DNA from 3 places in the Streptomyces sp. NPDC057302 genome. Region 1 is predicted to be linked to each of the others. Evidence: riboswitches for the same ligand, from Rfam matches in the RefSeq annotation. Region 1 holds a riboswitch; each other region holds the start of a gene.
What was found. Region 1 has a riboswitch for cyclic di-AMP ahead of ACFUPX_RS32975 (M23 family metallopeptidase). Riboswitches for the same ligand answer to the same signal wherever they lie in the genome.

Region 1 (9,553 bases):
CGAGGTTGTAGTGCGGCTGGAGCGCCGAGTAGCGCGCGAGGCCCTCGCGGTCGGAGAAGTCGAGGAACTCCTGGAGCCGCTCGGCGGTCACGTTCGAGGCGGCGATCGCGCGCACCTTGCCGGAGGTGACCAGCTCGTCGAGCGCGCCGATGATCTCCTCGACCGGGACGGTCGGGTCGTCGTAGTGCGTGTAGTAGAGGTCGATGTAATCGGTGCGCAGCCGGCGCAGCGACTCCTCGGCACCGGACTTGATGGTGTTCGCGGACAGGCCCTTGAAGTCCGGGTGGGCGCCGACCTTGGTGGCGAGCACGACGTCGGAGCGGTTGCCGCGCGCGGCCAGCCAGTTGCCGATGACGGTCTCGGACTCGCCGCCCTTGTTGCCGGGCACCCAGGCCGAGTAGACGTCGGCGGTGTCGATGAAGTTGCCGCCCGCCGCGGTGTAGGCGTCGAGCACGGTGAAGGACTGCGCCTCGTCGGCCGTCCAGCCGAAGACGTTGCCGCCCAGGGCGAGCGGGAAGACCTCGAGGTCGGACGAGCCAAGCTTGCGGAGAGAAGTCATACGGGGCTCAACGCCCATACGGATCGCGGCATTCCGTACGGCGGACATGCCGGACCGGCAGCCCTGGCGTCGGGGGGTTGTCGCCAGGACCGCCGGGGTTTCTGGGCTACCTCAGAGCGACTGGCCCTTGCCGCGCAGCCAGGCCGCCGGGTCGACGCCGGTGGAGTCGCCGCCCGGGTGGACCTCCAGGTGGAGGTGGGCGCCGGTGACGTTGCCGGTCGCGCCGACGCGGCCGATGGTCTCGCCGGTGGTGACCTTCTGGCCGACGCTGACGTTCATCGAGGACTGGTGGCAGAACCAGAGCTCGGTGCCGTCGTCGAGTTCGAGGACCGTGCGGTATCCGTACGCCCCCGCCCAGCCGGCTTCCTTGACGGTGCCGGAGTGGATGGCTTTGATGGGCGTGCCCGTCGGCGCCGCGAAGTCCAGGCCGGTGTGGTAGCCGGAGGACCACATGGAGCCGGGCTGACCGAAGGTGCCGGTGAGCGTGTACGAGGCGACGGGGAGGGTGTAGCTCTTCGCGAGCTTGGCCAGGCGCTCGGCCTCGGCCTTCTTCTTGGCCTCCGCCTCGGCCTTCTTCTTCGCGGCGGCCTTCTCGGCGGCGATCTTCTTCTCGGCCGCGGTCTGCTTGGCGGCGGCCTGCTCTGCGGCCTGCTTGACGGCGGCTTCTTCGGCCGCCTTCTGGACCGCGTCGTCCGCCTGGTCCTGCTGGTTCTCGGCCTGCTCCATGATGCGGGCCCGCAGTGCCTCGCCCGCGTCCGTGGTGCCCTGCTCGGCGTCGGCGCTGCTGATGCCGGCGGCGCTCAGGGGCGCTGCGGCGACCGTCACGCCGTTGTCCGCGGAACCCGCGTCGGATGAGTCGTCGGATATCAGGGACCCCACGCCCGGAAGCGACTTGGCCTCCGGCAGCGAGTCCTTGACGGCCGAGAGGTCCGGCATCTCGATGGAGACCGGGGGCTTGCCGCCCTGCGCGGTGGCGATGCCGCCCGCGCCGACGGCGGCGATGACGCCTACGCCGAGAACCGTGGAGCTGCGGGCGAGCCCGCCACCGCCCCGCTTGTGGACGCGGTGCCTGCCGCGGACGGGACGAATGGACTCCTCCGTGGGGTTCCATTCCTCCCAGGAATTGTCGTCGTACCCACCGAAGTCGTCGTCATTCGGTACGTACGCGCCTTGGGGGGCAGGGCGGTTGGACGCCACTGGGGCGCACTCCTTTCCTTCCTTCTCGCCTACCGGGTTAGCTGACGGGTTCGGAGCAGGAAGGTCTCCTACGAACAGCCGGCACGGATGCACGGATGCCCGATTCACCCCAATTAGTGGTTCCCCGGCTCCCTTTCGGGATTAGGCGCGTGCGCGCGGAGCCGACTCGAGTGACGGCTGGGACGACCGCGCTGCGTTATCGAACGTTAATAGACAGCAGGTCGGTATTCCAAGCCGTTCCGACTGATCCTTAACAACTTTGGCGTGTACTTAATAGGACACGGGGGTGGGGAACGGGGCGAGTTGACCCCACTTCTTCACACACCGGAGCTTCACACTTCCTTGACAGTGCGTCAGTTGTTATGCGGAGTGGTGTCCTTCAGTCACGGCCGGTGACATCGGCCGGTGCCATCGGCCGCCGCACCGCGAGCAGCGCCATGTCGTCGGTCGTCCCGCCGCCGGTGTGCCGCCGCACTTCCTCGGTGAGCGTGGCGAGGAGCGCGTCCGGGCCGCCCGGCCCGGGGAAGATGCGGCCCCCGAGCCGGGCCGCCGGGTCGTAGAACTCGCCCCGGCCGTCCCGCGCCTCGGAGAGCCCGTCGGTGTACAGGAGGAGCATCGCCCCGGGCGGGAACTCCGTCTCGTCCGCACGGTCCGGCCAGGCGCCCAGGTCGCCCATCCCGAGCGGCAGCGCGGGCTCGGTCGCGGACAGGACGCACAGCCGTCCGTCGCCGCGCAGGAGCAGCGGCGCCGGATGCCCGCGGTTGATGAGCCGCACGAATCGGTCGCCGTGCGCGATCTCCGCGAGGATCGCGGTGGTGAACCCTTCGAAGTCGTCGAGCCCGTCGCGCCGCGTGCCCTCCCGCGCGAGGGCACGCTCAAGACGCTGGGCCACCGCCTCCAGCGTGGCCTCCTGCTCGGCGGCCTCCCGGAACGCCCCGATGACGACGGCGACGGCCGCCACCGCGCCCATGCCCTTGCCCCGTACGTCACCGACGATGACGCGCACGCCGTGCGGGGTGTCCTGGACGGCGTACAGATCGCCCCCGATGAACGCGTCGGCCTCCGCCGCCTCGTACCGCGCGGCGATGTCGAGCCCGCCGATCCGGGGGTCCGGCTGCGGCAGCACGGCGCGCTGGGCGGCCTCGGCGATGGAGCGGGCGGAGGCGAGCTGTTTGTCGCTGCGGCGTACGACGCGGTTGATGAGGGCGGCGAGCACGGCGACGGTCAGCACGGTGATCAGCTCGGTGACGGCTTCGACGTCGGTGGTCGAGTCGGTCTTGAAGTGCAGCGCGAGCACGGCGACGCAGGAGAAGGCGCCGATGAGGGTGGTGTTGATCAGCGAGTAGAAGGGGGCCGCGATCAGCGGGGCCGCCGCGAAGAGGGGCGCCGCGGTGAAAGCGGGCGGGGTCGACATGTCGTACACCGCCCCGACGACGATGAGCAGCAGCGGAAGGGCCCGCACGAGCGCACGCTCGTGCCGGACATCGGGAGTCTTGCCCCCGCCGCTGCCTCCTCGCTGCCCCACCGCTCTTCTCCTGCCGGATCCCGCGGCCAGGACCAGATCCATGACCACGCTCAATCAGGGTTCCCGGAGCGGCGGCACGGGGCGACCGGTGTGGGCCGACCGGGTGATGCCAAATAGCGCCGAATAACGCAGGAAAACACCGAAGGCCCGGATCCATTTCTGGATCCGGGCCTTCGGTCTTTAGTAGCGGGGACAGGATTTGAACCTGCGACCTCTGGGTTATGAGCCCAGCGAGCTACCGAGCTGCTCCACCCCGCGCCGTTGAATGCAACTCTACGCCATCAGGGGGAGTGAAAGCGAACCGATTGAGGTGGGGCGCGTGCGTCAGGTGTTCTCGGCGTGCGTCAGCGTCTCCCAGGCCACGAACAGATCGTCCGTCCCCTCGGGCCGCCGCTCCCGCGTGAACCGCTCCGTCTCCGGCAGCTCGAGCTTCAGCCGGTCCCGCAGGTGGTTGAGGCCGACCTCGGTGTCGGGCCCCATGTCGCGCTGCACCTTGCCGCCGCACAGCCACCGGGGCGCCTCCGCGCCGAGCTGGTACTTGGAGTGGAACTCGAGCGCGGCCCGCAGCCGCTCCTTGACCTCGCCGTACAGGTCGACGTCCTGGTGCCAGGCGGTCTCCGCGATGTGCGCGGTGGCCGCCAGCGAGTAGCTGGCGTGCTTGAAGTTCCGGCAGGTCTCCTGGGAAAGCCCGTCGGCGAAGGTCTTCTGCCCGAACCAGTACTTCTGGAGCTTCGCCGCGGTGTTGATGTCGCTGCCCGCGGGCGATACGGGCAGCGGGCCGTCGGACTTCAGATAGAAGTAGGCGGGCACGCGGGTCCTGAAATGCCGCACCGCCTTCTCGAAGGAATCGTGGTCGTCGAGGAAGACGGCCATGCTGATGGTCGCGTCGGCCATCAGGAGATCCCAGTTGCCGTTGAAGTCGGCCGCGCCGTCGCGCACTTGGGGCAGATAGGCGTTGCGCAGCATCCGCTCGAAGCGCAGGAGTTCGCCGTCGCCCCAGCCGTCGTAGGTGTAGCGCACGGCTTCCGCCGCGCGGGCCCACGAGGAGGCGGCCCAGGCCGTCTGGAGGCCCGCGTTGGCCTCCGTGTGCCCGGTGATCTTCCGCGACCAGGCGTCCATGATCTGCACGGCCTTCTCGGCGTGCGCGCGCTTGCCGGTGATGTTCCACAGGAGTGCCTGGGTGTACGCGGCGATGGCGTCCTCGCGCTCTTCGACGCAGCCCTGCCCCGGGCGGGTGTCGGGCGGGCACTCGACGACCGCGTACGGCTTGGCCGTGTAGTCGTCCGCGCCGTACTTGCTGTCCCGCATCTGCTCGAACGCCGTCAGCCAGGGCTGCTCGCGCGCCTTGACGTGGGCGCGTACGCGGTCCAGCTGCGCCTTGCTGACGAGTACTCCGGGGTGCTCGAAGGCCAGCTCGGCGGGGCGGGCCCGCTCGGTGGCCCGGTCGGTGCCGCCGCCGGAGCCACCGCCGCAGGCGGCCGAGACGCCGACCAGCAGCGGTACGAGCACCATCACGAGAGCCCGTCGTACGGAACCCATGCTCTACCTCCGGATCGGCCACCTGGCAGGCCCAGCGTCGCCCGTGGGCCTCGGGGGCGCAGGCGATGCGGGTCCGTTCGGGCGACCGGTCGGGAGCCGTACGGGTCGTTCGTGCGGTGCTACTCGGTCTCCGCCGCGTCGGTCCGCGGCCGGGCGGGGGCGGTCGCGGGGGTGAGCCCGGACTCGATGACCTCCCGGGCGACGTTGCTGAGCAGGATCCGGTGGTGCCGGGCGTGCCGGCGCAGGGCTTCGAACGCCTGGTTGAGGGTGACGTTACTGCGGGCCGCGAGGATGCCCTTGGCCTGCTCGATGATGATGCGGCTCTGCAGGGCGCTGTGGAGCTGTTCGTTGACGGTGTGCTGCTGGCGGATGGTGCGGGCCTGGATCAGGCCGATGGTGGCCGCGTCGGCGAGCGCCTGGGCCAGGGCGAGGTCGTCGGCGTTCAGCGGCCGGTCCCCGGTGTGCAGCAGCAGGAGGCTGCCGATGTTGTCCTGGCGCAGCCGCATCGGCAGGGCCGTGGCGCGGGTGTACCCGGCGTCCTGGAGGTGCGCGGTGAACTCCGGCCAGCGTGCGGCAGCGTCGGCGGGGCTCGGCGCGGTGACCGACCGGGCGGTCGTGTGGGCGTCCACGGCCGGACCCTGGTTGCAGGCTGCGTCCAGTACGCGCTGAAGGCCTGGACTGGGGTCGCAGGGCGCGGGGCTGTGCAGATGAAGGCTGGGGTGGGACAGGAAGACCGCGACGTCCGTGACGCCGAGGAGCTCCTGGCAGCGCACGGTCATCTGGTGCAGGAAGTCGATGACGTCGAAGTCCTCCACGAGGGTGTCGGCCAGTTCCACGAAGGTACGGGCGAGGTGTTGTTCCCTGCTCATGGGTGTACTCCTTGACTCCCGCATGAAGGGTGACCCGTGTCATTGACCGGGCTGTCCGTCGTCATTGCGGAAGTTCCTGCTGGATGACGGTGTGGGCGGTGGCCGCCAGGGGCTGGCCCGAGGCGTAGGCCCGGGCGCGCAGCCGGTCCAGGGCCTCGGCCAGTGGAACGCCCAGCTTCTCGCTGAGGACTCCGGTGGCCTGGTGCACCTCGGCCCGGTGGAGGTCCACCGTCCCCACGTGACCGGGCCCGTTGCTGGTGTCGGTACTGCTCGGCCAGTGGTTCAGCACATGCTCGGCCAGCGCGTCGGCGACCAACTGGCCCTGCGCGGACTGCTGCGCGCTGAGCGGTCCGGCCACGCGCCGGTAGCCGGTCATCGTCCCCGCCTGCACGGCGCCGATGTGGACGGGCCAGATGAACAGCGCCGCGATCCCCAGCTCTTCGGCCTCGGCGGTGAACTGCGGCCACTGCCGGGCGAGGAGACGGCCGAGGTCGGGCAGTTGACGTACCTCTGTCTCACCCTGAAAGCGCTGGCTGGGCCCCTGCCCCAGGATGAACTGCAGGTCTTGCAGGCGTTCACTGATGCCGTCGCTGAACCACACCAGCTCCTGCCCCAGGGAGATGGACATCCCCCCGAGTCCCAGCGCCTGCGCGCAGGCAACCGCCCACTCCCGGCGCTGTTCCTGGTTCGCCGCCGCGGGCAAGCTGACCAGGAGTTCACCGACTGTGGAACCCATACCCTCCGACCCCGCTTTCGTCGGTCCTCGTACGGCGCGACGGACGTCAGCCGCGACATCCCAGCGTAGCGAGAGCCGCCCCGCATGACAGGCCGCAGGCAGAAATCCTCCCGTTGCCACGGGCGGGAAAGTGATCAGCCCCTGCCCTCCGGCTTTCGCCGCAGGTCAGGGGCTGATCATTCGGTAGACCGTGTGGGACTCGAACCCACAACCAATGGATTAAAAGTCCACTGCTCTGCCAATTGAGCTAACGGTCCGTGCGGACGCACCCCCCGAGCATAGCCGGACAGGCCCAGCCATCCGATCGGGTATCGCCTCCTTGGCCCGTCGCGCGCTCCGTGACGGGCCAGGGAGGCGGCTCGGCGCTCAGCGGGCGGAGGGGTCCTGGCCTGCGTTGCGGGTGGCCTCGCGGGTCGCCGTCCGTTCGTGGTCCGGGTTGAGGAACCAGTGCCGCGCCGACGCGAACCACCAGGTCGCGGCGGAGCCGAGGACGACCAGGACCGCGATCGGGGCGTAGTTGAAGGTCTTCCAGGTGACCGGGGAGACCTGCGGCAGCATGAAGAGGACCGTGATCACGCCGACCCAGGCCACCGCCACGATGCCGATCGGGCGCGACCAGCGGCCCAAGTGCCACGGGCCGCGCTCGAATTCCTCGCCCTTGCGGAGCCTGAGCAGGGTCGGGATGACGTAGGCGATGTAGAGGCCGATGACGGCGATGGACGTCACCGCCGCGTACGCCGTGACGTTGATCAGGTAGGGCAGGCCGAGGGCGAGCGCGCCCAGGGCCGCGAGCCAGACCGCGGCGACGGGTGTGCGCGTACGCGGGTTGACGGAGTGCCATATGTGCGAGAACGGCAGCGCTCCGTCCCGCGAGAAGGCGTAGATCATCCGGGAGTTGGCGGTCACGGACGCCATGCCGCAGAAGAGCTGCGCGCCGATGACGACGAGCAGGAGCAGCTTGCCCGTGGTGGCTCCGAGCGCGTCCAGGAGGATCTGCGCGGGCGGCGCCCCGGTCGCCGACTCGCGGGCCCCGTCGTACGACTGGATGGCGAACGTGAAGCCGAGCAGCAGGACGAAGCCCGCGATCCAGGAGGTCCAGATGGAGCGGACGATGCCCTTGGGCCCGGCGGTCGACGCGTCGTGCGTCTCCTCGGTCATGTGCGCCGATGCGTCGTAGCCGGTGAAGGTGTACTGGGCCATGAGCAGCCCGATCAGCGCCACGTAGAGCCCGCTGCCCCACCCGGTGTTGTTCACGAACTCGGTGAAGACGAAGGACGCCGACTGGTGCGAGTCCGGGGAGAAGGCGAGCGCGCCGACGATGACGGCGACCCCGATGACGTGCCACCACACGCTCACGCTGTTGAGCAGCCCGACGATGCGCACACCGAAGGTGTTGAGCAGGCCGTGCAGTACGAGGATGGCGGCGAAGAGCAGGATCGTGCGCTCCTCGGTGACCTGGAAGTCGAACTGCAGATTCAGGTACGCGCCCAGGAACGAGGCGGCGCCGAAGTCGATCCCCGCGGTGACGGCGACCTGGCCGAGCACGTTGAACCAGCCGGTGAACCAGGCCCAGGCGGCGGCCGTGCGGGGCGGCGCCAGGCGGTGCGCCCAGAAGTAGAGCCCCGCGGAGGTCGGGTAGGCGGAGCAGATCTCCGCCATCGCGAGGCCGACGAACAGCGTCATCAGGCCGACCGCGACCCATCCCCAGGTGATCAGGGCGGGCCCGCCGGTGTTCATGCCGAACAGGTACATCGTGAGGCAGCCGGAGAGGACCGAGATGATCGTGAACGAGACCGCGTAGTTGGAGAACGCGGACATGCGGCGCGCGAGCACCTGGGTGTAGCCGAGCTGGGCGAGGCGTTCCTCGTCTGAGCCGGGTGGTGGTTTCATGCACGAGCGTTGCCCACGGCAGGGACATGACACACGTCACGTTTGGCATACGGCACGCATACGACAGCGGGCCCGCCCCCCGAAGGGACGGGCCCGCTGCCGTATTTCAGAGCTCAGTGCTCAGTGCTCGGCACTCAGCGCTCCTGCTCGGACTCAGCTGCGCTTCCAGCGCGGCTTGTCGTCGCGGCGGCCGAAGGAACCGGTGCCGGTGCCGGAGCGGTCGCGGTTGAACGCCGGGCGGTCGTGGCCGCCGGAGCGGGCGCCGCCGGCGGGACGGTCGTCGCGACGGTCACGGTTGAACGGACGGTCGCTGCCACGGTGGCCGCCCGAGGGACGGTCGTCACGGCGGAAGCTGGAGCCGGAGCCCGAACCGCCGCGGTTGTCGTCACGACGGTCGCCGCCACGGAAGCCGCCCGACGGACGCTCGTCACGGCGGAAGCCGGAGCCGGAGCCGCCACGGTCGTTGCGGTCGCGGTTGAAACCGCCGCCACCCTCACGGCGGTCGCCGCCCGAGGGACGGTCGTCACGGCGGAAGCCGGAGCCACCGCCACGGTTGTCGTCACGACGGTCGTTGCCGCGGAAGCCGCCACGGTCGCCGCCCGAGGGACGGTCGTCGCGACGGAAGCCGGAGCCACCGCCACGGTTGTCGTCACGACGCTCGAAGGAACGGCCGCCACGGTCGTTGCCGCGGTCGCGGTTGAAACCGCCGCCACCCTCACGACGGTCGCCGCCACGGAAGCCGGAGCCACCGCCACGGTTGTCGTCACGACGCTCGAAGGAACGGCCACCACGGTCGTCACGGCGCTCACGCTCGTAGTTGCCGCGGTCGTCGCGCTGCGGACGGCTGTACGAGGAACGCTCCTCGCGGGCGGCGGCGGGCGCCTGCTCCGGGACGGAGACAGCGGCCTCGACGACGGCCTCGGCGGCAGCGGCGGCCTCGGCCACCGCGGTCTCCGGGTCGTCGCCACGCTCGCGGGCGGCACGCGCGGTGAGGCGCGAGGCCTCCTCACGCAGCTCGGTCGCGCGACGGGTCGCGCGCTCCAGCTCCTTGGTGAGGTCCTTGACCTCACGCTCGGCCTGGGTCGCCGCGTTGCCCGCGGAGTCCGCCTGCACCTCGGTCATCGAACGGGCGCCGGTGATCTCGGCGACCTCCGGCTCGAAGGTGCCGCCGCCGTTGATGATGTGACGCGAGGCGTCGACGCCCGCGTCCTCCATCAGACGGAAGATCTGACGGCGCT
Region 2 (9,553 bases), on a different contig from region 1:
GAGACGACCGTCAACCTCATCGGCAACGGCACCTACGCCCTCCTCACCCACCCCGAGCAGCGCGAACGGCTCCAGGACTCCCTCACGGACGGCGACATCGGTCTCCTGGAGACCGGCCTGGAGGAGCTGCTCCGCTTCGACGGGCCCGTCGAACTCGCCACCTGGCGGTTCGCCACCGAGCCGCTGACCCTCGGAGGGGAGGACATCGCCGCGGGCGACCCCGTCCTCGTCGTGCTCGCCGCCGCCGATCGGGACCCGGAACGCTTCCGGTATCCGGACACGCTCGACCTCTCCCGCCGCGACAACCAACACCTCGGCTACGGCCATGGCATTCATTACTGTCTCGGTGCTCCGCTCGCCCGGCTCGAAGGCCAGACCGCCCTCGCGACCCTTCTGCGGCGCCTCCCTGACCTGCGACTCGCCGTGGAACCTGGTGATTTGAGATGGCGCGGCGGGCTCATCATGCGGGGACTCCGCACACTGCCCGTGGAGTTCGCACCCGCACAGCAGAGCAAATATTCGGCACCCGAAACGACGTTTAGCTGACGGACCGTCAAGACTGTGACTTTCACGTGATCTCCGCTGCATCGACTTGTGACAAGCGTTCGACTGCCGCTACGTTCACCGACGACTCGGCATCCCGTGCCGCAGTCGTCGCTCCAGTCACGCGAAAGGCAACCGCATGCTCTCCGGCAATGGTCGTCACCGACGCCCCCGCCAGGCCCCGGCCCTGATCGTCGCGGCAGGAGTCGCAGGATCGGCCATCGCGATCCCGCTGCTCGGCGCCACCAGCGCGAGCGCGGCGGACACCGCCACGTGGGACAAGCTCGCGGAGTGCGAGAGCGGCGGCTCCTGGAGCGCGGACCCGGGTAACGGGTACTACGGCGGACTCCAGTTCTCCCAGGAGGACTGGGAGGAGTACGGCGGCCTCGACTTCGCGCCGAGCGCCGATCTGGCCAGCCGCTCCCAGCAGATATCCGTCGCCGAGAAGGTGCTCGACGACCAGGGGCCCAGCGCCTGGCCCAGTTGCGCTCCCATCGCGGGGCTCACCCAGGACGGCGCCGCCGCCGACGTCGACCCCGGCGCGCCGATCACCTCACTGCCCTCGGACGAGTCGACGGACGGACCGGCGGACGAGCCGTCGAAGTCCGCCGAACCCGACGAGCCGAGCGACTCGGCCGATGACTCGGGCGATGACTCGGGCAGCACCAAGTCTTCGGAGAAGCCCTCGGAGAAGCCCGACGCCGACGCCGGTGACGCCGGTGACGGCGATGCGGCGCGAGACAAGAATCACGACGAATCAGGTGACTCGGGCGAGTCGGGCGAGTCGGGCACGTCGGATGAGTCCGGCGACCCGGGCAAGTCCGGGCAGGACGACGACGCTTCGCCCGTCCCCACTTCCCCCGCCGGCGAGGGTGAGGGCCGCCACCGCGGCGACAGCGCGGACGACAAGCCCTCCGGCGACCCCTCTCGCGAGGGTTCGGGCCGGCACGCGTCCCGTGGCGACGAGCGTCAGAAGGACGGCTCCGACGGGACGTACACGGTCCGCTCGGGAGACAACCTCTCGGTCATCGCCGACGACCTCGACGTGAAGGGCGGGTGGACCGAGCTGTACGCGGAGAACGAGAAGTCCGTCGGCTCCGACCCCGATCTCATCCTTCCCGGTCAGAGCCTCGATTTGGGCGAAAAGTAGGGGTAGTTGGCGAGTCGCTTTGCGCTTGATGTCCCAATTGGCGCAAGTGAGAGATGGGTCTCAGAAGCCCTGATCGTCTTTGAGTTTCGGCCGATCGCATGTCTACGGTCGTGACCGCTCGCCACAGCGGGCCCCGCCGGTCGGTACGCCGAGTCCTGCCAATTGGCCGTTCGGGAACAGTCGTCGCGCAAGCGCCGTAGGCAGGAGCGGGGGAACCAAGGTTTCCGCCGGGCCCGGCCGTTCAGCATCGCGAGAGCGAGGCGAGGACGGACGGGAACGGCTAGGGGTTAAGTCGCGCTCAAGAAGCGCGGCCGGGCAACTTCATCGGCCCGAACCCGACAGCTCACCTCGCAGGCGTCGGTGAGGGGATCACTCATGCTGTTTTCCAGCAAGGGCAAGCACCGCCGCCCGTCCAAGGCCACCCGTGTCGCCACGCTCGCCGGTGTCACCGGTGTCGCCGTCGCCGCTCCGCTGATGGCGGCCGGCCAGGCCTCCGCCGCCACCAACTCCGAGTGGGACGCCGTCGCCCAGTGCGAGGCCGGCGGCAACTGGTCCATCAACACCGGCAACGGCTACACGGGCGGCCTGCAGTTCTCGTCGTCCACGTGGGCGTCGTACGGCGGCACGAAGTACGCGCCCACCGCCGACAAGGCCTCCAAGGCCCAGCAGATCGAGATCGGCGAGAAGGTCCTCGCGGGCCAGGGCAAGGGTGCCTGGCCGAGCTGCGGCGTCGGCCTCTCGGGTGCGTCCAACGAGGGTGGCGGTGCGCAGGAGAGCGCCCCGCAGCAGACCCAGGAGCAGCCGAAGAGCCAGCCCAGCGCCCAGACCGAGCAGCCGCAGCAGGCCGCTCCCAAGGCTGAGGCCCCCAAGCCCGAGGCTCCCAAGACCGAGTCGAAGAAGACCGTCGAGACCCCGACCGGCAAGACGGTCAAGAAGGGCGACGGCGAGTACAAGGTCAAGAAGGGTGACACCCTCTCCAAGATCGCCGAGGCGAAGGACGTCAAGGGCGGCTGGCACAAGGTGTACAAGCTCAACGGCGACATCATCGACAACGCCGACATGATCTACCCGGGTCAGCAGCTGCACCTCAGCTGAGAACCCCACCTCGGCCGAGAGGCCGAGAGCGGCGGCGCTTCGGCGGACGCGTCGCCGCCCGTTTCACCTCCCGCCCCGGTGCGCGTATCCCCCGTACGCACCGGGGCGGGGTTCTTTTGCCCTCCGCCGCCCCTGGCGCCCTCCATCGCCCCTCCATGCTTTGTTCCGTTCGGAAACATTTTGCTCTCGGTTTGTCCACAGGGCGGTCGCTCGGCTGGCTCTTGTCCGGGAGCCGGTTAGGCTCGTGTCCGCGAGGCCAACGCCCCGCGTACCCGCGTCACATCCCAGAAGGAGATGCTCGTGCCGTCCATCGACGTCGTCGTAGCCCGGGAAATCCTGGACTCCCGAGGCAACCCCACGGTCGAGGTCGAGGTCGGCCTCGACGACGGCAGCACGGGTCGTGCCGCCGTTCCGTCCGGTGCGTCCACCGGTGCTTTCGAGGCCATCGAACTCCGTGACGGTGACCCCAACCGTTACATGGGCAAGGGCGTGGAGAAGGCCGTCCTCGCCGTCATCGAGCAGATCGGCCCGGAGCTCGTCGGGTACGACGCGACCGAGCAGCGCCTGATCGACCAGGCGATGTTCGACCTCGACGCCACCGACAACAAGGGCTCGCTCGGCGCCAACGCCATCCTCGGCGTCTCGCTCGCCGTCGCGCACGCCGCGTCGGAGGCCTCCGACCTGCCGCTCTTCCGCTACCTCGGCGGCCCGAACGCGCACCTGCTGCCCGTTCCGATGATGAACATCCTGAACGGCGGGTCGCACGCCGACTCGAACGTCGACATCCAGGAGTTCATGATCGCGCCGATCGGCGCCGAGTCGTTCTCGGAGGCCCTGCGCTGGGGCACCGAGGTCTACCACACGCTGAAGAAGGTCCTGAAGGAGAAGGGTCTCTCCACCGGGCTCGGCGACGAGGGCGGCTTCGCCCCGAACCTGGACTCCAACCGCGCCGCGCTCGACCTCATCCTCGAGGCCATCAAGCAGGCCGGTTACGTCCCCGGTGAGCAGATCGGCCTCGCCCTCGACGTCGCCGCGTCCGAGTTCTACAAGGACGGCAAGTACGAGTTCGAGGGCAAGTCCCGCTCGGCCGCCGAGATGACCGAGTACTACGAGGAGCTCGTCGCCTCGTACCCGCTCGTCTCCATCGAGGACCCGCTGTTCGAGGACGACTGGGCCGGCTGGAACGTCATCACCGAGAAGCTCGGCGAGAAGGTCCAGCTGGTGGGCGACGACCTGTTCGTCACCAACCCGGAGCGCCTCGCCCGTGGCATCGAGGAGAAGTCGGCCAACGCCCTCCTGGTGAAGGTCAACCAGATCGGTTCGCTGACCGAGACCCTGGACGCCGTCGAGATGGCCCAGCGCAGCGGCTTCAAGTGCATGATGTCGCACCGCTCCGGTGAGACCGAGGACGTCACCATCGCCGACCTCGCCGTCGCCACCAACTGCGGCCAGATCAAGACCGGCGCCCCGGCCCGCTCCGAGCGCGTCGCCAAGTACAACCAGCTCCTGCGCATCGAGGAGATCCTCGACGACGCAGCGGTGTACGCCGGCCGTTCGGCGTTCCCCCGCTTCAAGGCCTGAGCTGCCGCTGAACTGCTTCTGAGCCCCGGCTCCGCTGAGTAGTTACCTACGTCCCCGTACTCGGTCCCGTACCGTGTGCGGGGACGTCGGCACGTATCGGGGAGGCGCACTTATGGCCGTGAAGGACCGCGACCGGTTCTCCACCGCGACCAGGCTGCGCCTGCTCGGCGAGCAGACCGCCGAGCGTGTGTACCGCTCCCAGACCAAGCGCCAGGCGCGCCGCTCCCGGCTCACGGGACGTGCCGCGCTCCTGGCGCTCGTGCTCTGTTCGCTGGTCGTCGCGCTCGCCTACCCGATAAGGCAGTACGTCTCCCAGCGCGCGGAGATCGCCGATCAGCGCAAGGAGCAGGCCGAGCGCCGCGGGAACGTCGAGAAGCTGCGGGACGAGAAGGCCCGCTGGCGGGACGACGAGTACGCGGAGCAGCGCATCCGGGACCGGCTGCACTATGTGATGCCGGGCGAGACCGGTTACACGGTGATCGATCCCGCGGCGGCGAAGAAGCAGCGCACCGACCAGGGGGCGGCCGCCAGGCCCTGGTACTCGAACGTGTGGGACGGCGTCGACAAGGCGGACCGCCCGGACGACGACTGAGCCCGACAGAACTTCTACGGAACCGATCGAAAGACAGGCATGGAAACGCCCCCGCCGACCACCCCGCGCACCGAGCCCACCGACGCCGACGTCGAGGCCTTCAAGCAGCAGCTCGGCCGTCCGCCGCGCGGCCTGCGGGCCATCGCCCACCGCTGCCCCTGCGGACAGCCGGACGTCGTGGAGACGGCGCCGCGCCTGCCGGACGGGACGCCGTTCCCGACGACGTACTACCTGACGTGCCCGCGGGCGGCTTCCGCGATCGGCACCCTTGAGGCCAACGGCGTCATGAAGGAGATGTCGGAGCGGCTGAAGACGGACCCCGAGCTGGCCGCCGCGTACCGCGCGGCGCACGAGGACTACATCGCGCGCCGCGACGCCATCGAGGTCCTGGAGGGCTTCCCGAGCGCGGGCGGCATGCCGGACCGCGTGAAGTGCCTGCACGTCCTGGTCGGCCACTCGCTGGCCGCGGGCCCCGGCGTGAACCCGCTGGGCGACGAGGCGATCGCGATGCTGCCGCAGTGGTGGGCCAAGGGGCCGTGCGTCACGGCCTGCGCCGAGCAGGAGCCCGCCAAGTGACCCGCGTGGCCGCGATCGACTGCGGCACGAACTCGATCCGCCTCCTGGTGGCGGACGCGGACCCCGCGACCGGCGAACTGGTCGACCTGGACCGCAGGATGACGATCGTCCGCCTGGGCCAGGGCGTCGACAAGACGGGCCGCCTGGCCCCGGAGGCCCTGGAGCGGACCTTCGCGGCGTGCCGCGAGTACGCCGACGTCATCAAGGAGCACGGCGCCGAGCGCCTGCGCTTCGTGGCGACCTCCGCGTCCCGCGACGCCGAGAACCGCGACGACTTCGTACGCGGGGTCCTGGACATCCTCGGCGTCGAGCCGGAGGTCATCAGCGGTGACCAGGAGGCCGAGTTCTCCTTCACGGGCGCGACGAAGGAGCTGGCGGGCAGCGACCACCTGGCCAAGCCCTACCTCGTCGTGGACATCGGCGGCGGCTCCACGGAGTTCGTCGTCGGCGAGGACCACGTCCGCGCCGCCCGCTCCGTCGACGTCGGCTGCGTACGCCTCACGGAGCGGCACATCCGCACCGACCCGCCCGCGCCCGCCGAACTCGACGCCGTGCGCGCCGACATCGAGGCGGCGCTCGACCTCGCCGAGCGGACGGTACCGATCCGCGAGGCCGGCACCCTGGTGGGCCTCGCGGGCTCGGTGACCACGGTGTCCGCGATCGCGCTGGGCCTCGACGCGTACGACTCCGCGGCGATCCACCACTCCCGGATCTCCTACGAGCAGGTCAGCGAGATCGTGGCCCGCCTGACCCGGGCCACGCACGACGAGCGGGCCGCGATTCCGGTGATGCATCCGGGGCGCGTGGACGTCATCGTGTCGGGCGCGCTGGTGCTTCTGTCGATCATGGACCGGACCGGGGCCCGGGAGGTCGTCGTCAGCGAGCACGACATCCTCGACGGCATCGGCTGGTCGATCGCCTGAGCGCTTCATGTAGCGTCTGAGCGGCTGCCGAGGGGCTCCGAGGGCCCCTCGGCGACATGCCGTCGGGAAACTTCGTGAAGTTCTTCACAAGGAAATCGGCTCGGTTGGACGATGTTCAGGGGTTCCGGCCCCCTGAAAGTGCCCTCCGAGGGCCGCGTGACCCATGACAGTGAAGGTTCGCCCGTGTGTCCGGAGTGTGAACCGGGTGGGTGGTCCACTGGGGTCGAGAGGCCAGAGCGGCAGCTCACAAGGGGTGCACAACGTCTCGGGTCATCCCGTGGTTCCCCTGGGGCGCTATGGCCTGCGTCACGTGGGCGGCGAAGTGTAGCAGAGGGTCTACCCATGCTTGTGAAGGGGCGCACGAGCGACCCCCCTCGGGCAGGTGGATACTCGATGGCATGAGCACCACGGAGCGTCCCAGGATCCTCGTAGTAGGCGGTGGGTACGTAGGCCTGTACGCAGCTCGGCGCATCCTCAAGAAGATGCGCTACGGAGAGGCGACCGTCACGGTCGTCGACCCCCGGTCGTACATGACCTACCAGCCCTTCCTCCCCGAAGCCGCGGCCGGCAGTATTTCGCCTCGGCACGTCGTCGTCCCGCTGCGACGCGTGCTGCCCAAGGCGGAAGTTCTGACCGGGCGGGTCACCACCATCGATCAGGACCGCAAGGTCGCCACGATCGCCCCCCTCGTGGGCGAGGCGTACGAGCTGCCTTTCGACTACCTGATCATTGCGATGGGTGCCGTCTCCCGTACCTTCCCGATCCCCGGCCTCGCCGAGCAGGGCATCGGCATGAAGGGCATCGAGGAGGCCATCGGCCTGCGCAACCACGTCCTCGAGCAGCTGGACAAGGCTGACTCCACGACGGACGAGGACGTCCGCCGCAAGGCGCTGACCTTCGTCTTCGTCGGCGGTGGCTTCGCGGGTGCGGAGACCATCGGTGAGGTCGAGGACATGGCCCGCGACGCGGCCAAGTACTACAACAACGTGAAGCGCGAGGACATGCGCTTCGTGCTCGTCGACGTCGCGGACAAGATCCTTCCCGAGGTCGGCCCCAAGCTCGGCCAGTACGGCAAGGAGCACCTCGAGGGCCGCGGTGTCGAGGTCTACCTCAAGACCGGCATGGACTCCTGCGTGGACGGCCACGTGGTGCTCAACAACGGCCTCGAGGTCGACTCCAGCACCATCGTGTGGACCGCCGGCGTGAAGCCGAACCCGGCGCTCGCCCGCTTCGGTCTGCCGCTGGGCCCCCGTGGCCACGTCGACACCCAGACGACCCTCCAGGTCCAGGGCACCGACTACATCTGGGCCGCGGGCGACAACGCCCAGGTGCCGGACATGGTCGGCCGCAAGGCCGGCAACGAGAACGCCTGGTGCCCGCCGAACGCCCAGCACGCGCTGCGGCAGGCCAGGGTCCTCGGCGACAACGTGATCTCCGGCATGCGGGGCTTCCCGCAGAAGGAGTACAGCCACGCCAACAAGGGTGCGGTCGCCGGTCTGGGCCTGCACAAGGGCGTCGCGATGATCGTCATGGGCAAGGTGAAGATCAAGCTCAAGGGCCGTCTGGCCTGGTATATGCACCGCGCGTACCACGGCATGGCGATGCCGACGTTCAACCGCAAGATCCGGGTCTTCGCCGACTGGACGCTCGCGGTGTTCCTCAAGCGTGAGGTCGTCTCGCTGGGCGCCATGGAGACGCCGCGCGAGGAGTTCTACGAGGCCGCCAAGCCCGCGCCGAAGCCCGCCGTGGCCAAGGCCGAGCCGGTCGCCGCCGGGTCGGAGGAGAAGGCCAAGGCCTCCTGATCTCCGGTCACTGAACAGCCCCGAAGGGGCCACTCGCCATCCGTGGTGCGAGTGGCCCCTTCGGGTTTTTCCTGTCCCGTATACGTGTTGGTTACATGTATTTTGCCGATCCGTGACGCGGCAACGGGACTGCGGGAGCGCCCGGTTGGTGTTTACGTGGTGTTGAACCTATCCGGGATATCCCGAATCACGGAGGTGTGCACCATGCCCGATGCCGCACGGCGGCTGAAGAGCCTTGCCGAACAACTGCTGGGAGCCCCGCTCCCCGTACGTATTCGTGCCTGGGACGGTTCCGAAGCAGGCCCGCCGGGCGCCCCCACCCTCGTCGTACGCAACCGCCGCGCCCTGCGCCGCCTCATGTGGAAGCCGGGCGAGCTGGGCCTCGCCCGCGCCTGGGTGGCCGGTGACCTGGACGTCGAGGGTGATCTGTACGCCGCGCTCGACCGGCTCGCCGGGTTCATCTGGCAGCGCGACGAGGACGCGAAGACCCTGAGGCAGTCCCTGCGCGACCCCGGGTTCCGCGCCGCCGCCCGGTCCCTGGTCGGCCTCGCCGCGCCGTTCCTGCCGCCGTCGCCGCCCCCGGAGGAGATGCGCAGGCGGGGCAGCCTCCACCTGCACACCAAGGGCAGCGACCGGCAGGCCATCAGCCACCACTACGACGTGGGCAACGACTTCTACGAGCTGGTGCTCGGCCCCTCGATGGTCTATTCGTGCGCTTACTGGGGGACCGATGAAGAGGCAGCCTCCACCCTCGAAGCCGCCCAGCGCGACAAGCTGGAGCTCATCGCCCGCAAGCTCGACCTGAAGCCCGGCATGCGGCTGCTCGACGTCGGCTGCGGCTGGGGGTCCATGGCGATCCACGCGGCGCGCGAGCACGGCGTCACCGTCGTCGGCGTCACGCTCTCCCAGGAGCAGGCCGCGTACGGCAGGAAGCGCATCGCGGAGGAGGGTCTGACCGACCGGATCGAGATCCGCGTCCAGGACTACCGCGACGTGCGCGACGGACCGTACGACGCGATCTCCTCCATCGGTATGGCCGAACATGTCGGCGCCGAGCGGTACTTGGAGTACGCACACGACTTGCACGCCCTCCTCAAGCCCGGCGGGCGGCTGCTCAACCACCAGATCGGGCGCAGGCCCCAGGCCGACGAGTCGGCGTACGAGGTGGACGACTTCATCGACGCCTATGTCTTCCCCGGGGGCGAGCTCGCCCCCGTGGGGTCCACCGTCGGGATACTGGAGCGCGCCGGGTTCGAGGTGCGTGACGTGGAGGCGATCCGCGAGCACTACG
Region 3 (9,553 bases), on a different contig from region 1:
GTCGCGCCCTCGCACGCAAGCAGCGCTTCTTCGGACTCGCACCGGACTCCGAGTGCCTCCTGGTGGTCAACGGCAAGGCGGGCGACGCACGTTGGGCCGTCGCCCGGCATGATGTGTTCGCGCTCCTCGAACTGTCCATGCTCATCAAGGAGTGCCGGGCGAACGTGCAGATCGTCGCGCACGACACGGCGCGGCGGGGCCTGGGCGAGACGACCGAGTTCTGCGTGGGCGGCCCAGTGTCGAACAGCCGGATGGCGGCGCACCTGCGCAATCTGTTGCCGGGCTTCACGATGAACACGGTCGCCTCGTCGGGACCGGACTGCGGGGCCTTTGCCGTCGGCGGCGATATCTACCGGATGGACCGGGGCAGGGCCGAACACGTGCTCCTGGCGCGGGTGGTGAATCGCGCCGAGGGGCAGGGAACGGCCCGGCCGGTCTTTCTCATCTGCGGGCAGCACTCCAACGCCAACCACGCCGCGGCGCGCTACCTCGCGCGTCACCACGCCCGACTGGCGAGCACCTACAAGGACGCCGCCTTCTGCCAGCTTCTCCGGGTCGTCGACTCCCAGGCCTACGGCCCCGATGTCGTCGAGCTCGTCGGTGATGTCACCCGGGCCGCCACCTCTCCCCCGGTGCCCGCCGCGTAGCGGCCGCTACTTCTCACCAATCGTGGACGGATCCGTCCTGCAGCCGGTTGACCGGCAGATAGGCCGCTTCGTAGGGGTGGGCCGCCGCCAGGTCCTCGTCCAGTTCCACGCCGATGCCCGGGGCCTCGCCCGGGTGCAGGTGGCCGTCCGTGAACGTATAGGCGTGCCGGAACACCTCGTCGGTGAGCGGGGTGTGGCCCGAGTACTCCTGGATCCCGAAGTTGTGCACCGCCAGGTCCAGGTGCAGGGCCGCGGCCATGCCGACCGGGGAGATGTCCTCGGGGCCGTGCACCGCGCTCTTGATCTGGTACTGCGCGGCGAAGTCGAAGAGCTTGCGCAGGGGCGTGACGCCGCCGAAGTGGGTCACGGCGGAGCGTACGTAGTCGATCAACTGCTCGGTGATCAGGGCCTGGTAGTCGTGCACGGTGTTGAAGACCTCACCGATGGCCAGCGGTGTCGAGGTGTGCCGGCGCACCAGGCGCAGCGCCTCCTGGTTCTCGGCCGGTGTGCAGTCCTCCAGCCAGAAGGGCCGGTACGGTTCCAGGTCCTTGCCGAGCCGGGCCGCCTGGAGGGGGGTGAGGCGGTGGTGTGCGTCGTGCAGCAGCGGGAGTTCGGCGCCGAACTCCGCGCGCACCGCCTCGAAGACCATGGGCGTGTGGCGCAGGTAGGCGTCGGTGTCCCAGTCCTCCACCAGGGGGCGGGCCTGCTGGTGCAGGACGGGGGAACCGTCGTCCTCGGTGCTGTGAACGCCGTAGACGGCCTTCAGGCCGGGGATGCCGGACTGGACGCGCACCGCGGTGTAGCCCTCGGCGAGCCTGGCCCGCACGGAGTCGATGAGCTCGGGGATGTCGCGGCCGTTCGCGTGCCCGTAGGTGCGTATGCGCTCGCGGCTCGCTCCGCCCAGGAGTTGGTAGAGCGGCAGGCCCGCGGCCTTCGCCTTGATGTCCCACAGGGCGACGTCGACGGCGGCGATGGCGGCCATGGTGACGGGGCCGCGCCGCCAGTAGGCGCCTCGGTACAGGTACTGCCAGGTGTCCTCGATCCGGTGCGGGTCGCGGCCGATGAGGAGGGGTACGACGTGGTCGGTGAGGTAGCTGACGACGGCGAGTTCCCGGCCGTTGAGGGTGGCGTCGCCCAGTCCCGTGAGCCCGTCGTCGGTCGTCAGCTTCAGGGTGACGAAGTTGCGGCCCGGGCTGGTGACGACGACCTTCGCGTCGACGATCTTCATGCTTGTGCTCTTTCCGATGCGGTGGGGATGGGCGGTGCGGTGGGGGAAGGTCCCGGGGGGCTGCTTCAGCCCTTGGTGGCACCTGAAGTCAGGCCCGCCACCAGGTACTTCTGTCCGACGACGGCGGCGATGACGACGGGGACGGTGATGAGGGTGGCGGCGGCCATGAGGCCGCCCCAGTCGGTGCTGGCGTACGAGATGAAGTTGAAGAGGGTCACCGGCACCGTCTGGGTGCGGTCGTCGGCGAAGACCAGCGCGAACATGAAGTTGTTCCAGCTGAAGACGAACGCAAGGAGAGAAGCGGTCGCGGTCCCGGGCGCCGCGAGCGGCAGCGAGATGCGCCAGAAGGCGCCGAACGCGCTCAACCCGTCGGTGCGGGCGGCCTCTTCCAGCTCCACCGGAAGTCCGGCGAAGAAGCTGATCATGATCCACATGATCAGCGGTACGGAGACGAACATATGGCTCAGGACGAGCACGGTGTAGGAGCCCACGAGCCCCATCTGCGCGAACAGGTAGTACCAGGGCACGAGCAGCGAGATCGCGGGAACGATGCGCGCGACCAGGATGACGGAGCCGGTGCGGTGCATGGCGAACCGGCCCACGGCCCACGCGGCGGGCACGGCGATGACCGCGGAGAGCACCGTGGACACCACCCCCACCAGCAGGGAGTTGCCCATGGAGCGGACGATCTGCCCGGCCTCCACGATGCTGCGGAAGTTGTCGAGGGTGGGCTTGAACCACAGGCCCACGCTGGGGTCGGTCACCTGCACGTTGGTCTTGAACGCGGCGGCGAACATCCACACCAGGGGCAGCGCGAAGACCAGCGTGACGAGCGTGATGGCGATCCCGCGCAGCCACGTCCACTTCGTGCGCCCGCGAGGATGCCTCCCGCGCCCGCGGGGCTGGGGTGCGATCGGCGGCCGGGGCGCGGGGGTGACGGTGGCACTCATGCGTTCTTCCCTCCTCCGCGGCGGCGCAGCACGACCACGACACCGATGATGAACAGCGTGAACAGGACCAGGACGGCCGCGGCCAGGCCGTACTCCTGGTAGTCGAAGGTGAGGCCGTAGGCGTAGACGTTGAGCGTCTCCACCTCGAAGTCGGAGCCGCCGCCCGCGCCCTTGGTGGCGTAGAGGATGTCGAAGGTCTTGAGCGCGTCGACGGCGCGCAGGACCAGGGCCGTGGCGAGCGTGGGGCCCAGCATCGGCAGGACGACGTGGCGAAAGCGCTGCCAGGCGCCTGCACCGTCGACGAGCGCGGCTTCCTCGGGTTCCTCGGGGAGGGTGCTCAGGCCCGCGAGCAGGAGCAGCGTCATCATCGGCGTCCACTGCCATACGTCGATGAGCATCAGCATCGGCAGTGACTGGCTGACCGAGCCGAGGAACTCCTGGCGGGGCAGTCCGAGGCCGGCGAGGAGGTGGTTGGCGATGCCGTTGGTGGGGTCGAGGATCAGCAGCCACAGGATGCCGATGGCGACGGGGGTGGCGAGCAGCGGAATGATCAGGACGGTGCGCACCATGCGCATTCCGCGGAACGGCTTGCGCATGAGCATGGCGAGCGCGAGGCCGAGGACGGTTTCCAGGACCACGGCGCCAACGGTGAAGACCAGGGTGCGGCGTGCCGCGGGCCAGAACCGGCGGGTGTCGCCCAGTGCGTCCGTGAAGTTCCGCAGGCCGATGTGGCGCTTGTCGGCGTTCACCGCGCCGAAGGCGTCGGTCAGGCTGAGGTCGAGCGTGAAGGCCAGCGGGAAGACGATCATCAGGCCGACGAAGAGCAGCGCCGGGGCGAGCATCGCCCACTTCAGCCGCCGGTTGGCCTGTTCGAAGGTGCGCGGGGCGCGGGTGCGGCGGGCGCTCGGCCGCGGCTCCGACGACGGGGGGTCGGTGCGCGGCGGGGAGACCTCGGTGGCGGCCATCAGGACTCCTTGTGGCGGTTGTCGCGGACGAGGAACTCGGCGAACTCCGCGTCGGCGTCACGTACGACGGGCCGTACGGACTCGCCGAGGATCGCTGCGACCAGCGGACGGCCGACGATGTCCCTGGCCCGGCCGACCTGGAGGACCTGCGGCCGGTCGTAGCCCAGGCCGCGTTCGGCGTTGACCCGCATCGCCTCGGCGAGGTCCGGCGGGAAGGCGGTCAGCGTGCGGCGGTTGGCCCATACGGAGCTGCGGGCGCCGGGGATGCCGTCCGACTGGAGGGCCGCGGACATCTTCGGCCCCGCGGCCCACCTGATGAACTCCCAGGCGTCGTCGCGCAGGAGGGAGAACTTGTTGATGCCAAGGCTCCAGGACGGGATGTTGTGGGGCTTGGCGCCGGCCGGTCCCGCGGGGAAGGGTGCGAAGCCGACCGCCTCGCGCACGGCCGGGGTCGCGATCTTCGGGTCGAGGAAGTTGCTGTAGATGGCGTCGGCGTCTATGTAGAACGCGGCCTTGCCCTGCGCGAAGATCGGCATGGCCTGTTCGAGGCTCATGTTGGTCGCTCCCGGCGGTCCCGCTCTGCCCAGGAGCCTGCCGTAGTACTCGTAGGCGGCCAGCGACTGGCGGCTCCCGATGGCGGACTTGCCGTGGTCGAGGAAGTCGCCGCCGTGCGAGTACAGGAAGCTCGACCACTGGGAGACGGCGCCGCTGCGCTGTCCGCGCCCGACGTACCCGTAGAAACCCTTCTTCTTCTCGGTGAGTTCCAGTGCGGCCGACATCAGCGCGTCCAGGGTGCGCGGCGGTCCGCCGAGCCCTTCGACGAGGTCCTTGCGGTAGTACAGCGTGGGGCGTTCGGTCACCACGGGGACGCTGAGGATCCTGCCCGCCGCCAGGGACGCCTGGCGCGGCGCCTTCTGGAAGTCCGCCCAGGCGAACTCCTTGTCGCCTTCGACCCGGTCGGTGAGGTCGGCGAGCCAGTCGTTGTGCGCGAAGACCAGTTGCTCCTGGAGCGCGCGCACCATCATGACGTCCACGTCGGTGCCGGAGGCGTTGAGCTTGACGTTGTAGCTGCTCGACAGCTGGTCGGAGGTGAGCAGGGTCATCGAGACCCGGCGCCCGATCCGCTCCTCGAACTCCTTGATCCGGCGCTTGATCGCCTGCGACCACACGTGGTTGATCGCCATGATCCGCAACGGGCTGCGGGCCGACGGCCTGGCGTCCCGCGGCGAACAGGCGCCCGACGCGCCCAGGCCGACGGCTCCCGCCGTGCCTGCGGCCAACCTGCCGAAAGAGCGCCGACTCAAGGGCTGGCTGCTCGTGGACATCGTTGTCCTCGTCTCTGTGCTGGGAACGATCCCGAACCGTGGCTCCGACCGTGGGAAGCGTGACTCAGGGGTGGTCCAGGGGGCGGTCCAGGGGGTGATCCAAGGGTGGTTCAGGTGTGGTCCAACTGGTAGGACCAGTTGGAATCTGACGGGACCGTAGCAGGACACGCGGGTTTCCCGACAGCCCCTGAGAGAAAGATCCACGCAACGGAACGGTCACGCCCACCGCCGCGAGCCATGCAGCGGCCGGCCCTCAACAGCAGGTCAGGGGCTCACCGGGAGCAGGGCGCGGCTGCGCCCCCGCCCTGGCTACTCCCCCGCCCTGGCTACTCCCCCGCCCTGCCGCCCGCCCGTCGGGCGTCCGCCTGCCCGAGCAGCGTCTCGATGTGGTTGCGGGCCATGATGTCGACCTGCACGTCGAGATCCGCGCCGTAGGTGCGCAGGCCGAGCATGAGGTGCTCCCGCATGCGCGCGGCCGCGAGCTCCTCGTCACGTGCCTCGATCGCCTCGAAGATCTCCGGGTGATGCGGCACACCGGGCTCGCCGATGGAGGGATCCGAGTTCGAGCGGAGCATCATCTCGAACATCATCCCGCTGATCGACGACAGCATGATCCGCAGTACGGGGTTCTTGCTCGCCACCGCGATCGCGTCATGGAACTCCATGTCGGCCTGTGCCTTGACGACGACGTCCGTGGCCGACTCCAGGGCGTCGCTGGCGCCGCGCATCGCCGCGATGTCCTCGTCCGTGGCCCGCAGGGTCGCGAGGCGGACCATCTCGACCTCCAGCGGAAGCCGCGCCTCGATGAGCTGACGGACCGTGGGCCGCCCCGCACGGTACAGCGCGTCGTACCCCCTGGCCTGGCCCGAGCTCTGCTCCCGCACGAAGGAGCCACGCCCCGGGGCGACCTCGATGAGGTGCTGTGCCTCCAGCCGCCGCAGCACTTCTCGCACGACGTTGCGGCTGGAGCCGAACTGGGCGGCCAGGTCACGCTCGGAGGGCAGCTTGGCCCCGACCTCGATCTCGCCGGAGCGGATCTCGTGTTCCAGCTGGCGCGCGATCCGCTCGGTCAGCAGGCCGCGCTCAGCCGGATCGGCAAGACGACCCGGCTGCGTGAAACCTGGCGACGAGGAGGATGCGGGCGGCTGCATGGTCGCAGCGTACAGCGGGGCGTTGGGCTCATCCCAGGTAGTGGTGATCTTGCCGATCGACGGCTCGGACGAGACCGGAGGGGATCAGACAGAGCGAAGGGGTGGGCCCGACCGTCCCAGGTCGGGCCCACCCCTCAGGCGCGCACGCCACCGCCCGTGGCGCCGCGCCGCTCTAGGCCGCGCTCAGGTGGACATCGCCATGTCACACCAGCGCGGGCGTCACCATCGGTACCAGCGGCCCTTGCGACCGCCGCTCGCCGCGGGCCGGATCACGAAGCCGAGCAGCCACACCACCAGCAAGATCACCGCGATCCACCACAGCGCCTTGAGCGCGAAACCCGCGCCGAAGAGGAGCAGGGCCAGCAGAAGAACCACAATCAGGGGAACCATTTTTATCAACCTCCAGACCACCATGTGCTCTCAGGCCTGCCCGACAAACACACAAAAGACGTGTTTTCTCCACAGCCCCAAGGGCATGCGCCCGCACCACGGAGTGCCCCCTTCCGCGCTGGCCATGCATGCCGCCAACGATGGACATCGGCAAGCACCGGCGGCCGCGCCATGTCCAGGTTGCCCAGTAAAGGCACTTCTTCACACCATTGGCGGCGTATATAAAGCTCTGCCTGCATTGCGGACCACTCGGGCGAAATAGTAGAACTGCATTCCATTCAGTGAAGTGAGTCACAGCTATCGGCGTCACCCCTCGGTGTCCGCCGAGCGCATTTTCGTTCTGCGCAAAGAAGGTTGGGGTTTTTGATCAAAGCGGGTGAAGACTCCAGATCGTCGACTATCCGACCTAGTACATTCCGTCTCCGAATTCGGGTCTTGTTTCGTTCCGGCTTTCTCGCCTAACGTCACCGTCAATCCGGGTGGAACGCCGAATCCTGCCGCTGTCCGGAATCACTCCCACCCACTCACATACGCACGGCAGGAGCGGGGGACCCAGGTAAGCCGCCGATCCGGATTCCGGAACGGCTCGGGGTGAAGTCGCGCGCTCAGCGCGACCGGACATCTCCCGTCCGAACCCGACAGCTCACCTCGTAGGCGACGGAGAGGAAATTCGTCATGCCTTCCAAGGGAAAGCACCGCCGTCCCAAGTCCAGCTCGCTCAGCCGGGGTATCGCCGTCGCCGGCACGGGCGGGGCCGTGCTCGTCCTTCCCGTGCTCGGCGCGACCACCGCCGGCGCGGCGCAGAGCGGCCCGGCGCAGGCCGCCACCGCCAAGCCCGCCGCGGACGCCAAGACCTACGTGGTCGTCGCGGGCGACACGCTCTCCAAGATCGCCCGGGAGCACTCGGTGAGCGGCAGCTGGAAGAAGCTGTACGAGGACAATCGCAGCGCCCTGGGCGACGACCCGAAGCTGATCCGCCCCGGCCTCCGGCTCACCCTCGACAAGGAGGGCTCGGCCACTGCGGACGCCTCCAGGGCCTCCGCCGAGCGGGCGGACCGCTCCAAGCGCACGGACCCCTCCGCCGCCGAGCCGGCCGCCGCCCCCGCGAAGAAGTCGTACACGAACGACCTCGACGGCTGGATCAACGAGTCGCTGGACATCATGGCCCAGCGCGGCATTCCCGGTTCCTACGAGGGAATTCACCGCAACATCATGCGCGAGTCCTCCGGAAATCCGCTGGCCACCAACAACTGGGACTCCAACGCCGTCGCGGGAACTCCCTCCAAGGGGCTTCTTCAAGTGATCGCCCCCACTTTCTCCGCCTACCACGTGCCCGGCACGTCCCAGGACAGCTTCGACCCGGTCGCCAACATCACCGCCGCGTGCAACTACGCGGCCGACCGGTACGGCTCGATCGACAATGTGAACGGCCCGTACTAGACCGCGCCGAGTCTGTTCGGCGTTCTCGCCGAATTCGTCGGCCCGCGCACCGAGATGTCCCCCGATTCTTCTCCTACGGGGATTTCCGCTGCGCGGGCCGCGTCAGTGAAGCACCGTCATGTTGCGGCGTGGCAGGGGCATACGACGTCAGCACGGCAGCCAGCTCCTCCAGGCTCCGCGCCTGCCAGTCGAAGGAATCGGTGGCCATGGGCGGGTCCCCGACCGGCCGTTGGACGAACGCGGTGCGCATGCCCACCGCTTGAGCTCCCCGTAGGTCCCAGGCATGCGCGGCAACCATCAGCACGTGCTCGGGCGGACACCCCGCCGCCTCGATCGCGAGCCGGTAGACCTCCGGAGCCGGTTTGTAGGCCTGAGCGTCCTCGGCCGACAGCACCTGGTGCCAGCGCAGCCCCGCATGCGCGTTCAGCCGCAGCAGAGTCCCATGCCCGGCATTTGACAGCCCCAGCACGGGAAAGTGCCGCGCAAGACGCGTGAGTCCGGCAACGGAGTCCTCCCAAGGGCGGAGGCGCCGCGACGCGGCAGCCAGCCGTCCGATGGCCACCGGGTCCTTGATCCCGGCGCGCTCCGCCACGCGCTGAGCCGCTTCGCGGTCGATGGCCTCGCTGTCGGCGTACGCCCGGGTCCCCTCCCCGATGCGCCGCTGCTCACCCTCGACATGCTCGCGCCACACCGTGAGCAGGCCGTCGGCGGTCACTTCGCCTGAAGCACCGTCAGACGCGTGCAGCGCGTCGCCGATGGCCGCACGAAGCCCGCCGGACTCGTCCACCATCGTTCCCAGAACGTCGAAGACGACGACCTCGATATCGCGGGCCCCACGCATCCGTTCTCCTCAGCATCGCGTCACCGGCCAGACAGGTGACGAGTGTTGCCCGGTGGTGCGTCACCGGTCAAGATGGTGACGTGCACTTCGCCTTCGTGAGCGGCAACCCCGCCCTGGACCTCATCGCCACCCTGGAATCCCGCCGCGACCAGCCCCGCGACCTCCTGGCCACCCCCGCCGACCTCGAACAGTGGGTCCTGGCCTGCGACGAGCTCCCCGACGACGTGACCGCCGACCCCGCCGACCTCGACTGCGCCCTGCGGCTGCGCGAGGCCATCCACCGGCTCGCCCTCGACCGCATGAGAGAACGCCCCTACACGGCAAGTGAGCTGGGCATCCTCAACAGCGCCGCCGCCGGGGCGCTGCCCACCCCACGCCTGTCCGACGAGGGCGTGCATCTGACGGGGGATCTGCGCTCCGCGCTCGCCCACGTCGCCCGCCGCGCGATCAGCATGCTGGCCGACCCCCACACCAGCCTCAAGGAATGCGGGCGCACCACCTGTACGCGCCTCTACCTCGACCGCTCGCGCGGCACGCGCCGCACCTGGTGCGGCATGCAGGCCTGCGGCAACCGTGTCAAAGCCGCCGCCTACCGAGCCCGCAAACAGACCGCCCC

Region 2: linked by a shared signal. The riboswitch ahead of ACFUPX_RS39250 (transglycosylase family protein) and the one ahead of ACFUPX_RS32975 (M23 family metallopeptidase) in region 1 are both predicted to bind cyclic di-AMP.
Region 3: linked by a shared signal. The riboswitch ahead of ACFUPX_RS22275 (transglycosylase SLT domain-containing protein) and the one ahead of ACFUPX_RS32975 (M23 family metallopeptidase) in region 1 are both predicted to bind cyclic di-AMP.

The regions. Positions count from the first base shown of each region.
Region 1 is NZ_JBHUZJ010000066.1:20,613-30,165, forward strand. Features, by position in the region: gene ACFUPX_RS32970 (aldo/keto reductase) at 1-559, opposite strand, end outside; gene ACFUPX_RS32975 (M23 family metallopeptidase) at 671-1,756, opposite strand; cyclic di-AMP (ydaO/yuaA leader) riboswitch at 1,768-1,914, opposite strand; gene ACFUPX_RS32980 (PP2C family protein-serine/threonine phosphatase) at 2,136-3,323, opposite strand; tRNA gene ACFUPX_RS32985 (tRNA-Met) at 3,466-3,539, opposite strand; gene ACFUPX_RS32990 (alginate lyase family protein) at 3,606-4,820, opposite strand; gene ACFUPX_RS32995 (ANTAR domain-containing protein) at 4,940-5,689, opposite strand; gene ACFUPX_RS33000 (ANTAR domain-containing protein) at 5,751-6,425, opposite strand; tRNA gene ACFUPX_RS33005 (tRNA-Lys) at 6,610-6,682, opposite strand; gene ACFUPX_RS33010 (amino acid permease) at 6,792-8,315, opposite strand; gene ACFUPX_RS33015 (DEAD/DEAH box helicase) at 8,469-9,553, opposite strand, start outside.
Region 2 is NZ_JBHUZJ010000098.1:11,787-21,339, forward strand. Features, by position in the region: gene ACFUPX_RS39240 (cytochrome P450) at 1-546, shown strand, start outside; gene ACFUPX_RS39245 (transglycosylase family protein) at 683-1,693, shown strand; cyclic di-AMP (ydaO/yuaA leader) riboswitch at 1,876-2,065, shown strand; gene ACFUPX_RS39250 (transglycosylase family protein) at 2,069-2,788, shown strand; gene eno (phosphopyruvate hydratase) at 3,083-4,369, shown strand; gene ACFUPX_RS39260 (septum formation initiator family protein) at 4,482-4,961, shown strand; gene ACFUPX_RS39265 (DUF501 domain-containing protein) at 5,001-5,537, shown strand; gene ACFUPX_RS39270 (exopolyphosphatase) at 5,534-6,460, shown strand; gene ACFUPX_RS39275 (NAD(P)/FAD-dependent oxidoreductase) at 6,859-8,262, shown strand; gene ACFUPX_RS39280 (class I SAM-dependent methyltransferase) at 8,467-9,553, shown strand, end outside.
Region 3 is NZ_JBHUZJ010000031.1:61,484-71,036, forward strand. Features, by position in the region: gene ACFUPX_RS22240 (hypothetical protein) at 1-647, shown strand, start outside; gene manD (D-mannonate dehydratase ManD) at 661-1,875, opposite strand; gene ACFUPX_RS22250 (carbohydrate ABC transporter permease) at 1,941-2,825, opposite strand; gene ACFUPX_RS22255 (carbohydrate ABC transporter permease) at 2,822-3,790, opposite strand; gene ACFUPX_RS22260 (ABC transporter substrate-binding protein) at 3,790-5,115, opposite strand; gene ACFUPX_RS22265 (FadR/GntR family transcriptional regulator) at 5,442-6,266, opposite strand; gene ACFUPX_RS22270 (DUF5670 family protein) at 6,486-6,656, opposite strand; cyclic di-AMP (ydaO/yuaA leader) riboswitch at 7,132-7,328, shown strand; gene ACFUPX_RS22275 (transglycosylase SLT domain-containing protein) at 7,332-8,096, shown strand; gene ACFUPX_RS22280 (haloacid dehalogenase type II) at 8,170-8,937, opposite strand; gene ACFUPX_RS22285 (CGNR zinc finger domain-containing protein) at 9,018-9,553, shown strand, end outside.